Regions from separate parts of the Fischerella sp. genome, predicted to be linked through region 2. Evidence: riboswitches for the same ligand, from Rfam matches in the RefSeq annotation. Region 2 holds a riboswitch; the other holds the start of a gene.
The links. Region 2 has a riboswitch for cyclic di-AMP ahead of HXY43_RS03520 (nitrate ABC transporter, permease protein). Riboswitches for the same ligand answer to the same signal wherever they lie in the genome.

Region 1 (7,368 bases), on a different contig from region 2:
TATAAGTTCTTTTTGCGTACAGATACAAGATGGGATGGCGTTGGTTATAGCTATTCTTTCGACACAGTAGCAAATACCTGGATAGATGTTCGCATTCCTTTTGCAGATTTGATTCCTGTATTTCGGGCTAAAACTTTGCAAGATTCCCCACCCATAGACGCCAGTAAAATCTCTTCGTTTCAACTCATGTTGAGCAAATTTGAATACGATGGCGAATTAAATCCGCACTTTTCAACTGGTGGTTTTACCTTGCAAGTCGAATCAATAAAAGCCTATGGCGGGGAAACTTTACCACAATTTATTCTTGTTAGTTCTGCTGGTGTCACTCGTCCTGGTCGTCCCGGAATTAATTTAGAGGAAGAACCACCAGCAGTAAGATTAAATGACCAATTGGGCGGAATTTTGACTTGGAAACTAAGGGGCGAGGATAGTTTGAGAGAAAGCGGAATTCCTTACACAATTATTAGACCTTGTGCGTTGACAGAAGAACCTGGAGGTAAATCATTAATATTCGAGCAAGGCGATAACATTAGGGGCAAAATTAGCCGTGAGGATGTGGCAGAAATTTGCGTGCAAGTGCTACAACAACCACAGGCATGTAACGTTACTTTTGAAGTCAAAGAAGGAGAAAATCACGCTAATTCTATCGACTGGCAGAGGTTGTTTTCGCAACTGATATCTGACAATTAAATTTAGGGTGCGTTATGAACGTTGTGTGAATCGCGTAAATCTTAAGTAGCGCACCCCAGGTTTTTAGCAGAGACTTTTTTTGAGCCTCGAAGTTGATCGGTAGCAACAGGCTTAAGAGTTAAGAGTTAAAACTTGAAACTCATAACTCATCACGGGAGCAAAGCAGTGAAAAAAATTGGGGTGCTAGTGTTAGTTGGAGTGTTAGTATTTATTACTATCTGGAGCGGTTTATTTTCGCACCCCGCCGCATCACAGCAAGTTGAATCTCGTCTCAGCAACTTAGAAGCGGATTTAAATCGTTTGGAGTCACAGGTAAATCAGATAGAATCTCAGCTAGGTCAAAATCGTTCTCCATCGCCAAGAACAACATTAACTCCGCCACAGCCTTCTAGACGAAACCTCTCTCAACAAGAACGAGACAAGATGTTTGATAGACTAGCAACTTTGTTTGTAGAATTGAAGCAACAAGTCCAAAAATTAGAACAGCGAGTCAATAAACTGGAATCTGTTAAAAAATAAAGTAGAGACGTAGCATTGCTACGTCTCTACAATGATTTGGCATCGAGCTACAAAAATGTATGCAAACATAATTCATGACCAAATTCAGCAACGCCCAGAATTTAATACCAGCTTTATAATCAGGTAGTCGCCTATCCGATTTGATGAAAATAATACAAAGCAGGATAAATTTTCAGCAAAATGCACAAAGTTTTGCTTATTGACTGTTGAGTCATCCCAGTATATGTTTATTAATTAAGTGGGTAAAACAGCCTAATTCAATCCAGGCTCATTGTTGGTAAACATCAGACCTGGATTAGAAGCGGAGGAACCAATCATTGGGGCGAATCTGAAACTGAGAGAGACACCTTCCAGTCTTAGCCCGTCAGCTAACTCCGTCGGCATTGGAAGGAGTACCTTTGACATCAGCTTACTTTCAGCCGGTGTCTTCATGGTCTCCTAGCTGGCATTGCTGTCAACATTAGCAGATGTTTATTGACCCACATTGCCAACCGCTACAAGTACACGGAAGCTAGGATGATTAATTACAAACAGTGGATTCTCATAACCACCAAAGAATCGAACGGCATTGCCGTTGACTACATAGACTCACAAGGAAATCAGGATAGCGAACCTTTCTGTTTTCTAACGGAGACTAAAGCACTAAGCTACGGTCAAATTTGCATAGACAGATTAATCAAATTAAAGTCTCAATCCTCCCACAAAGCGTTTTTATAACTGATTATCAAAGGGGTACAAAAACCAGCTGTAAAACTATCAGCATTAAGTCCCCTTAGAAAAAGACGCTTGCGTGGAAGACTTCCCGTCAGGAAAGTATCAGTTGCATCTACAGGCGTCACACTTATTAATCCTTTCGTTGAGGCAGGATATTGTGTAAGAACTTAGGAGGGAAAATGCCCATAACAAATCGTGCTTTCTTTAGTGATGTAGATTTTTTACCCGATCACCAATTTAAACAAATTGGAGAGTGTGCAGGCAAAAAACTTTTGCTAATAGGTAAAACTAAAGCTTACGGCGATCCAATTGTGGCAACAAGCCAAACTGATGAGCCAAGTCATGAAGATTTATATGCCTCGGATCTTTACGAATTGATGAAGTTTGGTCACGAACCAGTTAAAGTTACTGAACAAATATAGAAGTTTAACTCGGCTAGGGTATTGGTTAAGGTGGGTTATGATTTGACTTGGTGTCTTTGTGTCTTGGTGGTTAATAATGAACCACAAAGACACAAAGACACAAAGAAAACTTGATTAAGTTGAAAATGCGACTTTTGTTGGTTGGCGCAAGTCAACACTTTCCTCACTCAGCAGGGCAACTTTTCCGACGATCGCATCAAGATTTTTCTTAGCATCGCCAAATAGCATGTGGGTGTTGCTCTTATAAAACAGGGGATTCTCAACACCAGCGTAGCCACTAGCCATACTGCGCTTCATCACCACCACAGTACCAGCTTTCCAAACCTCCATTACAGGCATCCCAGCAATGGGGCTATTGGGATTTTCTAACGCACTGGGGTTAACTGTGTCGTTAGCACCAATCACCAGCACTACATCAGTTTTTGAGAAATCCTCATTAATCTCATCCATTTCTAGTACAATGTCGTAGGGCACATTCGCCTCAGCTAAAAGGACGTTCATGTGTCCGGGCATTCTACCAGCTACCGGATGAATGCCAAAGCGAACTTGGACGCCGCGATCGCGCAGTAATTTCGCAAGTTCCGATACAGCGTGCTGCGCCCTAGCTACTGCCATGCCGTAACCAGGAACGATGACAACACTCTTAGCACGTTGGAGAAGTTCGACGGTATCCTCGATTGTCGTGGCGGTGACTTCACCTCCAGGTTGTTCGGCGCTTTGCGCTGCTGTTGTGCCATTTGTCTCTGCACCAAAGCCACCTAGAATCACGCTGATGAAGGAACGATTCATCGCCTTGCACATAATATAGCTGAGGATGGCACCGCTACTACCCACCAACGCCCCGGTAATGATCAGCAAATCGTTTGAGAGCATAAAGCCAGCAGCAGCAGCAGCCCAACCAGAGTAACTGTTGAGCATTGAAATTACCACCGGCATATCAGCACCGCCGATCGCCATCACGAGATGAATACCTAAAACTGAGGCGATCGCAGACATAATTAATAGCGGTTGCAGTCCACTGAGGTTTTCTGCTGCTAAGAACTGAGAACCCAGCCATAGTGAAGCTGCTATCATGCTCAAGTTAAGGAAGTGACGCGCTGGCAGAAGTAGAGGTTTGCTGCTGATAATGCCCCGCAGTTTACCAAAGGCAATTATCGAACCTGTGAAAGTAACAGCACCGATGAACACACCCACAAAAATTTCAATTTGGTGAATTGTGGACTCAATGCCGGTGAGCGATCGCGACTGTTGGAGATAATTGGCAATGCCCACCAAAACTGCTGCAACACCAACAAAACTATGCAGCATAGCCACCATTTCCGGCATTGAAGTCATCGCCACGCGAGAGGCGACGATTGCACCGATAATCGCTCCTGGAATGACAACTGATGCCAAAGTGCCGTATGCTGTCAAATCTAGCGAAAGCGCAGTAGCAACAAAGGCGATAACCATGCCAATGATGCCGTAAATATTGCCTTTGCGAGCAGTCTCCTGATCGGATAGTCCCCCAAGGCTGAGAATGAATAAGGCACTAGCCACAATATACGCCACAGTCAGTAGGTTATTAGACATAGTTTCCTTCACTTTTGGAACATTCTAAGCATGCGTTGGGTGACTAGGAAGCCACCAGAAATGTTAATGGTTCCGACCAAGATGGCGATCGCACCAAGGATAGTAGTAGATGAACTCATTCCCCCAGAGATTTGCAGCATACCGCCAATAATAATGATGCCGCTAATCGCATTGGTGACACTCATCAGCGGTGTATGCAAAGCAGGTTTCACGTTCCAAATCACTTGCCAGCCAACGAAACAAGCTAGGACAAACACAATCAAGTGAGACAGAAACGAAGGAGGTGCAGTTATACCAATACCAAATAAGGCTAAACCAATAAGGAGCAGCCATAGGTCAGCCCTACTTTTCGATTCTGAAGCACTGGGAACTGGAGATGGGGCAATAGGGATTTGGGGAGTTGGGGAGATTGGGGGAGTAGAGGATGGCTGTTTCTGTTGCTCCTCTGCTTTCTTCTCGGGCTTTGGTGGAGGCCATGTAATTTCTCCAGCATGAACTACCAAGGCACCCCGGACAACTTCATCTTGTAGATCGACCTTAAAATTATTACCTCCACCCATTTCTTCAAGGAGATGGTAAAGATTGGTGCCATAAAGCTGGCTTGCCTGCTGAGCCATGCGGCTGGGAAAGTCAGTCAGACCGATGATTGTCACGCCCTTGTAACGGTAAACTTCATCAGGATGAGTACACGCACAATTACCACCTTGTTCGGCAGCCAGATCGACAATTACCGATCCCTCCTTCATACTCTCAACCATTTCCTGAGTAATCAGCACAGGTGCTTTTTTACCAGGGATGAGCGCCGTTGTAATAATGATATCAACCTCTTTAGCCTGAGCGGCGAACAGTTCCATCTCAGCCTTAATAAATTCGTCACTCATCACCTTGGCGTAGCCGCCTTCACCCGTGCCTTCCTCTGGGAAATCGAGTTCAAGAAACTCTGCGCCCAGACTCTGCACCTGTTCTTTCACCACAAGACGCGTATCAAAAGCGCGGACAATTGCACCCAAGCTTTTAGCAGTACCGATCGCTGCCAGTCCAGCTACACCTGCACCAATTACCATTATCTTTGCGGGCGGCACTTTTCCAGCTGCTGTAATCTGTCCACCAAAGAAGCGTCCAAAATGGTTAGCAGCCTCAATCACAGCCCGGTAGCCAGCGAGATTTGCCATTGAACTCAAGGCATCCAGCTTTTGTGCCCTGGTAATGCGCGGTACTGCATCCATTGCCAGCACCGTAGCCTTACGTGCAGCCAGTTTATCAAGCAAATCCGGATTTTGGGCTGGCCAGATAAAGCCAATCAGCGTATTCCCCTCATCAAGCAATTCGGCTTCATGCTTGCCGAGTTCTGGGTGCATCTGCGGTGGACGAACCTTGAGTACAATATCCGCCTCTGCCCATAGAGTTGGGGCATCCGGAACAATTTTGCATCCAACTTCTGTGTAACCATCATTTGCAAAGTTTGCGCTTTCGCCCGCACCAGACTCAATCAGCACATCGAAACCAAGCTTCAGCAAATGCTTCGCTGTATCTGGCGTAGCTGCCACGCGACATTCGCCAGGGTAGATTTCCTTTGGGATACCAACCTTCATCTATGTCTCCTTTTCATAAGCTGAGTTCCCCAAGCAAAGAGAGACAATAACCCGTCTAAACTTTCACTTTAAACATACTATCAATGGTAATGTTTTATATCTGTTACTGTCTTAATTCTTCACAATAATTGTGCGGATTTATAGCATAAACAAATGAACTTTCTACCTGTTTTCTATCCAAATTTACGCCAATTGGATGATATTAAATATGGTAGAAAGAGTGAGGACAATAAACCGTTTGTTTTTAAGATTTAGCAAATCTAAAATTACGCCCAAACCTACTTTATTTCATCAGATTTGGCTTCATAAACAAGCACTTGACTTGCAAACTGGTTCAACCCAAAATTAACAAAAATCTTGTTTAAACATAATGTTTGATAACTTCAGACAAGCAGCGATCGCACTTCCAGCCAGTACCTGGTTAACTCACTTAATAATAGTGATAACACTCTTAAACAAGAGAGTAGGGAAAACAATATTATCTCTGACTAAATTGTAATCTAAAACATTACGGGATTTGGTTTCAGCGATAATTTGTTACCGATATTTGTAAATTCAGAAACTTTATTAATTATAACTAATATAAATTGACACAAATAGTTACTTATTGTAATCATTAGGCAACATAGCGTACCCTTAATTAAACAAGAAAAAATCAGAGGTTAGCAGCTACAGCTCAGCAAATTCGCACACTTCCAGCAGAATCATCTCCAAATCGACCTAAACCACCTTTGTAAAAGCGAGTAGAACCTCTTGGTGTCTTTGTGTCTTAGTGGTTCAAAAATTTTCTTTTTCACCACAAAGACACCAAGCTCAAACGACACTGTTTTGACGGATAGACTCTGCATACCATTCAAAGCTAGCTTTGGGAATGCGTTGTTGAGTACTGTAATCTACATAGATAATTCCAAAACGCCGGGAATATCCCCAAGCCCACTCAAAGTTATCCATGAAACTCCAAAGAAAATACCCTTTCAAAAGGTAGCCTTCACTAATAGCCCGATGAGCCGATTTCAGATACTGGCGTAGGTACATAATGCGGTCAGTATCAATTACTTCACCATTAGCAGTGACTTCATCTTCTGCCGCACAACCATTTTCGGTGATAAATACTGGTAGATCGTTACGTCCCAACGTCTCACTGACATGACGAATGCCCCAGTAAATGCTCTCAGGGACAATATTTAGCCAAGGCATATGCATTCGCGGATAACCTTTGGGAAGGTTGAGAAACTCATATCCCTTTTCGTTATCAACAGCACGAACATAAGTGCCAGTGTAAATATTAAGACCAATAGCATCTAAGGGCTGATGAATTATTTCTAAGTCGCCAGATTGGATATCAGGAGCATTTTCTCCTAATTCCTCAAGCATCACCGGACTATAGTTACCTGTAAGGGCGGGGAAAATAATACCTCCATTTTGTGTACAAGTATGAAAAGCTTTCTTTGCCGCGGCGATATGGGCGGGGGACTCGTTAATTGGAACTGTAACGCCGAAGTTATCTACCAAAGCCACTTGGCAAGGAACGGGTGAAGCAGCGCGAATGGCTTGGCATCCTAACCCGTGAGCAAGTAAGGCGTGGTGAGAAGTTTGCCACACTTGCTTTTTACTATTGACACGTTTGCTTGGGGCATGGGGAGAGTCAGCTTCTACGTCATAACCCATATGGGTAAAGCAGGAAATTTCGTTAATGGTCATCCAGTGGGTAATGCGATCGCCCAATCGACTCACAACAGCAGTAACATAATCAGCAAAATCAAAAGCCATTTGCCGACTTTGCCAGGAGCCATATAAATCTTCCAACGCTTGGGGGCTGTCCCAATGAAACAAGGTTGCGTGGGGAGTAATATTGTGGT
Region 2 (7,368 bases):
TTTTTTCTACTGTTGTTGTTCGGGTTGTTCTGTTGATTGAGAATCATTTTCTGCGTCAATTTTTTGAGTATTTCCTGCTTTTACCCAACCTTCTTGATCGCTATTTTCTAAGCGAATTTTTTGCCAAGTTTTATCACTATTTTCTTCTAAAATGATGACTTTTTGATTATAAGCTACTCCACCGATGCTTTCTGCTTCTGGTGTAGGTTCCTTCCGTAAAGTTAAGCCTTGTTGCCAGGTAACACGAGCTGCATAGGCTCCTGGTGGCAATGCTACTGGTGATTCTTCTTTCTTTGATATTTCTGTGGTATTTGAAGTTGATGAAGTAGATTCTTCTAAAGAAGCTTCAGTTGAAGAATTAGGTGTAGTGTTTGATGCTGGATTTGGAGATTGCTGAACTTGTACTTTTGCTATAGGTTTATCATTGGCAAAGATGGGTTTGGGAGGAGTTATGGAAACTCGATTCATGAAATAAAGTGCCGTTGCAATTCCGCCACCAATTAAAATAGCGATCGCCAATAAAATCCCAAGCGTATATTTTAATATTTGAGTCAACATATTTACAATTTCAGCAGCAAAGTTAGGAGTTAGTAGATTCAGTGTGAATAAACGTATTTTTCGTGGTGACTGTTAGTGGATAGTGGTTAGTGGTTAGTGGTTAGTAGATAGTGGTTAAAAACCAACTACTGTACGGGCGAACGTAACAGCGCCCCTACTAACTACTAACTACTAACCAATGTACAGACGTGCCATGGCACGTCTCTACAACTACTAACTGACCTGATATTTATGTTTACTCACACCTAGTCAACTTACTAACTCGCTATTTTAGCTGGCGTTGTATGCGATCGCTTAACGGACTGTGTTTAGAAGCTAAACGTGCTCTGCCAGCGGCAGCCCATTCTTGCAGTTGCTGAATTTGCTCAGTGGCAGTACGGGCCAAAGGTATAATTTGGCTGGCAGCTTCTAAAATGTCGTCGGTAGTAAAGTCGCGGTTTTGGCTAAAGCCGATGTGCATGGCTTCAATTAAAGTTTGTTCTATTTCCGCCCCAGAAAAATCGGGTGTTTCGTATGCTAACCTGTCGATGTCGTAACTTTTGATGTTATGGGCACGCAGGCGCGACAAATGCACGTTGAAAATTGCTTTTCGTTCTTCTTGGGTGGGTAAACCGACGAAGAAAATTTCATCAAATCGCCCCTTCCGCAGCATTTCTGGGGGTAAGGCTTGGATATCGTTGGCAGTAGCGACGACAAACACGGGTGAGTTTTTTTCGGATAGCCAGGTAATAAACGTACCAAACACGCGGCTAGTCGTTCCCGCATCTCCTTTGCTACCAAGTCCAGAAAAAGCTTTATCGATCTCGTCTATCCACAACACACAAGGAGCGAGGGCTTCGGCTACTTGGATCATTTGCCGCGTGCGGGATTCTGATTCACCTACCAACCCGGCAAACAATCGTCCCACATCTAGGCGGAGTAGGGGTAGATGCCAGTGGTGGGCGATCGCTTTTGCTGTTAATGATTTTCCCGTTCCTTGAATACCCACCAACAGCAAACCGCGCGGGTGAGGTAAACCATACTGTCGAGCTCGCTCAGTAAATGCTCCTCCCCGACGAAGCAACCAGTCTTTCAGGTTATCTAGTCCCCCGATATCAGAAATCTGCTCAGTGGCCGGGATAAAATCAAGGATTTGGGTTTGGCGGATAGTTTGGCGCTTTTCTTCCAATACCAGATCCACATCTTCGCTTAGTAGTTCACCGTGGGTGGCGATCGCTCTTGACAAAACTCGACGAATGCGATCCATACTTAGCCCTTGACAAGAGCGCACCAAGTCATCTAAAAACTTACCCGAGGGAGAGTGCCCGGTAGCTAGCAACAAACGTTCTACTTCTGCTCGAATTTCTGTAGCAGAGGGTAAAGGAAACTCCACAACCGTCAAAACTTCTGTTAAATCGTCAGGAATGGCAACTCTAGGCGACAGCAGAACAATATTTTTTGGTTGGGACTTAAGAAGTCTGGCTAAATTGCGGAGTTTACGAGCAATTGCCACATCCTCTAAAAAGCGGTGATAGTCACGCAGCACAAACACCCCTGGTGCATTTGCGGGAATTTTTTCCAAAAATTCTAATGCTTGCAGGGGGTTACGCCGCCCAAATCCCTGATCGTTGGGGTTTCCCTGGTAGCCATCCACAAAATCCCAAGTATATACTGGGCGATTACCCTGATTAGTAGCTTCTTCCTTGATTAATGCTTCTACCCGTTCTTCTTCATAAGTGGGAATATAAATTAAAGGATAGCGGGCGCGCAGCAGGAGTTTGAATTCATCACGGAAGGTCATAAGTAAATATTGATGAGTGTTTGTTATGTGGTCTTTATATTTGATTCTTGCGGCTACACCAACGAAGCCTGTCTACATCCAAAATAAGACAACATTTGTATTATCCGTCTTCAAAACTTCTGATGATTAGCAATCGCCTGAATAGGGTACATGCACCTCTTGTAAACTTTGTCAATCATTAAATCCTTTACGCAGCCCTTTCAACGCATAAATCTGCTCTTGGTGTCTTAGTGTCTTGGTGTTTCAAAAATTATTTTTTCACCACATAGACGCGCAGCGGCTTCCCGCAGGGTAGGCACAAAGACACAAAGATTACTAAATAACCCTCAAAGCTGGCTCTTGGGAATCTCTTCGCGAGATTCGATCACCAATTGCATGGTTTCAACTGCTAAATCGCGTAAATCTTTATTAAGAAAGACAATTCCATTTGAACCAAACCAGCGGTCAAAGACAGCGACATATCGTCGATCGCCTTCTACGAATCCTTGCATAAACTTGTAGAGAGTATAGTTTACCGAGTCGAGGAATCTAGAGTTATTCTCGGGAACCATGCAGGCAATACCTTCTCTAGAATAAGGGCGATCGGGTACGACTTGAAAAGCATCTGGGTTTTTTGTTGTTCCCAGCCATCCCTCTAAAAGGATACTATCTGATGCGAAAGCATCTATTTTTCCTTGTTGCAAAGCCGCGTATCCTTCTGCCCTATCCTTGAGATATACCAGTTGAGCTTTGGGTTGTACTCGCTTTAGTGCTAGTTCGTTGGTGGTTTGCCCAAGCACACCGATGCGCTTACCAATCAAAGATTGAGGAGAACCTAAATTACTCCCCTTCTTTACTAACAACTGGGTGCCAGTCGCGCCATAGCTAACCGAGAAATCCACCTTTTTATCTCTTTCCCAAGTAAAGCTGCTGGCATCGCAAACAATATCAACTTGTCGGTTAAGAATTTTTGGGATTCGTTCCGCCGGTGTCAGTTGTACCAATTTTAATTGGATTTTTTTTCCTAGTTCTTTTTCTAACTGTTGTTTAATCAAATTCAACATATCTACTGAATAGCCAACCAACTGCCCCTGACTGTTGGTATAAGCAAAAGGAATCGCATCTTTACTAGTTCCTGCTGTTAGTACACCTGTACGAGTTACTTTTTCCATGACAGTTTCTGCTTGAGCAAGAGCAGGTGTTAAGGCTGCAAACAAAACACTCACAGTAGCGATCGCGAATTTTTGATACATATTTCAACCTTCCGAATATCATTTTCGGTCGGCTTATTTTACAAGGATGTCAAAAAGTAGTAAAGCTCACTTTTTCTTTGTTTCAGACAGATTAGGATTTTTTAATTCATAACTCTTACCCTGAAAATTAAGTTTTGTAAGTCTAGGGAAAGAACTATAAAGAACCATATTTAGCTTGAGATAGATATACAAATTTGAGAATCATATGTTACTTTATTCTATTAAGTAGAGTAAGTCAGCCTAATCTGGCGAATCGTAATTATTAACGCTGGAGCGGAGGAACCATATTTTGGGGCGTATCTCTTTTGAGAAGGGTATCTCTCAACCCTAGCCCGTCAGCTAACTTCGTAGGCATTGAGAGGAGACTGAAGAGGCAGCATATTTATAATGTGAAAACCTCATCAGTGTCCTTGGCTGGTACTGCTCGGAATTTTTGTACCTGAGCTTAACTGAATTGGGGTTGCAATGGCACAACTAAATTTGGCTGCGATCATTGCAGTAGCTGGGCAGGTAGCCTGGAAAAAGACAAAACCTGTACTTGTCAGGGATGTTGTCTTACTGCCTATCCTTGGTTTCTTGGGAATTATCCTGTTGTGGTGGGTTGTTGCTCTTGTTAACCATGAATTAATGCCCACCCCACCGGAAGCGCTAGCTGCCAATCTGGATTACATCTTAAACCCCTTCTATCAAAGGGGGCCAGGTAACCTAGGGATTGGTTGGTTGTTGCTAGCAAGTTTGCGACGAGTGTTGCTTGGCTTTCTCATCGGTGTTTCTAGCCGTATTAGTGATTGGCTTAACTGGTTTACTGCTTGATTTTGCTGTGAGCAAAGTTGAAGAATTAGTAACTCACCGCCCTAGAACTTCAAACTAACAAAAAACCTTTGGTTCATACCAAGACGCTAACTACAGCTTTGCGTGAAAGAGTAGTGATTTGACAATAAAGGTTTTGACCCTAGCGATCCAATAGGTTATCTCAACAGTTTTGAAATTAGAGCCAACGCTCCCACTCGTTTTTACATGTCTTAATTAACTGCGATCGCAATAATTGATGTAGCAATTTGTTACAACACTTTGCTTTTTGAAATACTAGCAAATACCTGAATGGTGATACCTAGAAAATAAAAATTTTCGGTTGAGTTTCAGAGTTTCCTAAACATTCTTTTGACTCTTATTTCCCGCAAGATTGTAAAAAATTCTTCTAACCCGGAGCTTCCCATGACTAAATCTACCTTATCCTCCATAAATCCTAACGAGCGAACCTTCCGCAACACTCCTTATATGTCTGATCGCATTGTATTGATGACTAATGGCCCAGCTGCTAAAATTGGGGAGATATTAGAAGTGTCGTTTTCTCATCCACGCGATCGCGCCCAAATGCGAAACTCAAAAGAGTATTACGAACTCCGTAATTACGCTTTGAATTTTTTGGATAAATATTTTACTCAGGATGAGTAAATGGCTCTATCGTCTACAATCGTTTTGTAAGTGGGTAGCCTAATTCAAATCCAACAAATCTGATTTGGAGCGGAGGAACCAATATTTGGGGCTAATCTTGCGAAAACAGTGAAGAGTCAAGAGTGAAGAAATTCCTCAACTTTCCTCATTCTTTCTTCTGGAGAGAGACACCTTCCAGTCTTAGCCCGTCAGCTAACTTCGTCGGCAATGGAAGGAACCCCGAAAACTTTGGCTGTAATAGCAGTTTGTATAGGGGTTTCTTTTACCAATCTGAATCATTAGTCATTAGTCATTGCCCAACAATTGTGTACAGATGACCCTTACGGGTACTCTACCTTGAGCCGCGCTGCGCGCGTCTACGCCAGTCGCACCCTGCACCGAAGCCGCCCTGTGGGCATCTACATGGGGGACTCACCGGCCCCCACGACCGACAGGGAGTGGGGATTGGGGGCTTCGGGGTCCCCTCTGGGGTTGGGGGAGGAACCCCCTATAAGTGCGCGCTGGCTCACAAATGACATAATGACAAATGACAAAATCTAAAATTGGTTAACCCGCTTCTTCTTCGTTGTTTATTTTCTGGGAGAGAAGTGAAAGCTGTGAACATTAAGCCAATGTTAGTGCGTTTGCAAAACGCAATGAGTAGAAATGACCTAATTGAGCAAATGGTATTGCTCTGGAACCCAATAACATCTTTTTGTGAGCAAGCCGAATCTGCTAAATCAATCAATTTGATTGTTGGCTATAACAGTTCTCCTAATAGTCACACAGCCTTGGATATCAGTTTATTGATAGCCCACCAAACACGTCTAGCTACAAAAGCAAACGTTACAGTTCAAGCCGTATACGTGTTAGAAGACTATCAAACTGGTGATTTTTTTGATGTATTGCCAAAAAAAGAAGTCGTTAGTAGTGGATTAACCGATCAGATTCCATTAGAAATTTCTGCGAATTCTACATCACAAAGAAGCTCTACCCCCGTCTTAACTCCAACCAATAAGTTCGCAAAAGCTGAGCATATTTTATGGCAAGCACGTTGTTTGGCTGAGGAATGGCAGAGTTCTTTCAAAGCGCATCTGCGATTTGGTTGCATTGCTGACGAACTGAAAAAAGTTGTGATATCAGAAGCTGCTACTTTACTGTTATTAGGCTGCAACTCAGCTAAACATCCAATTGTCAAAAAACTTGGTTCTAATTTCCCTTGTGCTGTGCTGGGTATACCCACTTCTATTGATGGACAATGATATTAAGATAGCTGCTTTTCTTCAAAGTTAGTTTGTGCTATCTCCAAAACTCATTGTAAGCTTTTGAATTGTGCGAATAAGGTCTAAAATTTTTCGCTCATGGGTTTGAATTAGGGTGAATCACTAGTCACAATCATGCTACAAAAAAAGCTATCTAGTATAGATGGCTTTTTTAGTTTACTATCCGAATATATTCATCCTATTTGAGTTGTAAGGATATTCATTGTAGTTGTTGATGGTTAATAGTTGATAATTGATTTAAAGAACAAACATCAACAAAGATATAATGTTTCATAAATAATTTATGATGGGTATAATTTTAATTTAATTTTGGTAAAAACTTATGGAAAACTGGCAAGCTATTCTGAGTATTTTCACGTTTATTTCTGTCATTTTCTTAATCATGACAGAGTGGGTTCATCTAACAATTGCTGCTTTGTTAGGAGCCTTGTTACTGGTATTTACCAACGTCATGACTTTAGAAGATGCGATTGGCTACATAGGCAATAGTCATGGCACACTCGGTTTATTCTTTGGTGTCATGGTACTGGTGCGAGCATTTGAACCGACAAAGATATTTGAATATCTAGCTACTCAGATAGTTCTGTTAGCTAAAGGAGAAGGAAAACGTCTTTTAATAGGGATTGTGGCGATTACTACTCCCATTTGTGCAGTTTTACCCAATGCGACAACAGTAATGTTGTTAGCCCCTTTAATTCCACCGATAGCGGAAGAAGTAGGCATCAATTTTGTTCCATTATTAATTTTGATGGTCTTCATTGCTAATAGTGCCGGATTATTAACAATAGTTGGCGATCCAGCAACGTTTATTGTCGGTGATGCTATTAATCTGAGCTTTACAGATTATCTATGGCGCTTGAGTTTAGGTGGAGCGATCGCAGTTCTTACCGTGATGGTAACTCTACCATTTTTATTCCGCAAAATTTGGAAGACAAAACTAGACGATTTAGAACATTTACCACATCCACAAATCAATCATCCAGGTGTTTTAACTGTGGGTGCATTTATAGTAGCTTTCGTGCTGCTGTTTTTTGTGATCGGAGAATCTCTACCAACTCCGATGTCACCAGCTGCTGTGGCT

Region 1: it holds a riboswitch for cyclic di-AMP, as region 2 does, so the genes downstream of both, HXY43_RS07655 (hypothetical protein) here and HXY43_RS03520 (nitrate ABC transporter, permease protein) in region 2, are expected to answer to the same signal.

What each region holds. Positions count from the first base shown of each region.
Region 1 is NZ_JACAEU010000051.1:15,340-22,707, reverse strand. It holds gene HXY43_RS07665 (CIA30 family protein) at 1-690, shown strand, start outside; gene HXY43_RS07660 (hypothetical protein) at 856-1,209, shown strand; cyclic di-AMP (ydaO/yuaA leader) riboswitch at 1,465-1,607, shown strand; gene HXY43_RS07655 (hypothetical protein) at 2,103-2,345, shown strand; gene pntB (Re/Si-specific NAD(P)(+) transhydrogenase subunit beta) at 2,460-3,917, opposite strand; gene pntA (Re/Si-specific NAD(P)(+) transhydrogenase subunit alpha) at 3,926-5,509, opposite strand; gene HXY43_RS07640 (GH1 family beta-glucosidase) at 6,323-7,368, opposite strand, start outside.
Region 2 is NZ_JACAEU010000022.1:6,056-13,423, reverse strand. It holds gene HXY43_RS03535 (SH3 domain-containing protein) at 7-558, opposite strand; gene HXY43_RS03530 (AAA family ATPase) at 824-2,338, opposite strand; gene HXY43_RS03525 (amino acid ABC transporter substrate-binding protein) at 2,665-3,570, opposite strand; cyclic di-AMP (ydaO/yuaA leader) riboswitch at 3,798-3,939, shown strand; partial or broken gene HXY43_RS03520 (nitrate ABC transporter, permease protein) at 4,036-4,338, shown strand; partial or broken gene HXY43_RS03515 (ABC transporter ATP-binding protein) at 4,846-5,025, shown strand; cyclic di-AMP (ydaO/yuaA leader) riboswitch at 5,067-5,244, shown strand; gene HXY43_RS03510 (universal stress protein) at 5,637-6,266, shown strand; gene HXY43_RS03505 (SLC13 family permease) at 6,610-7,368, shown strand, end outside.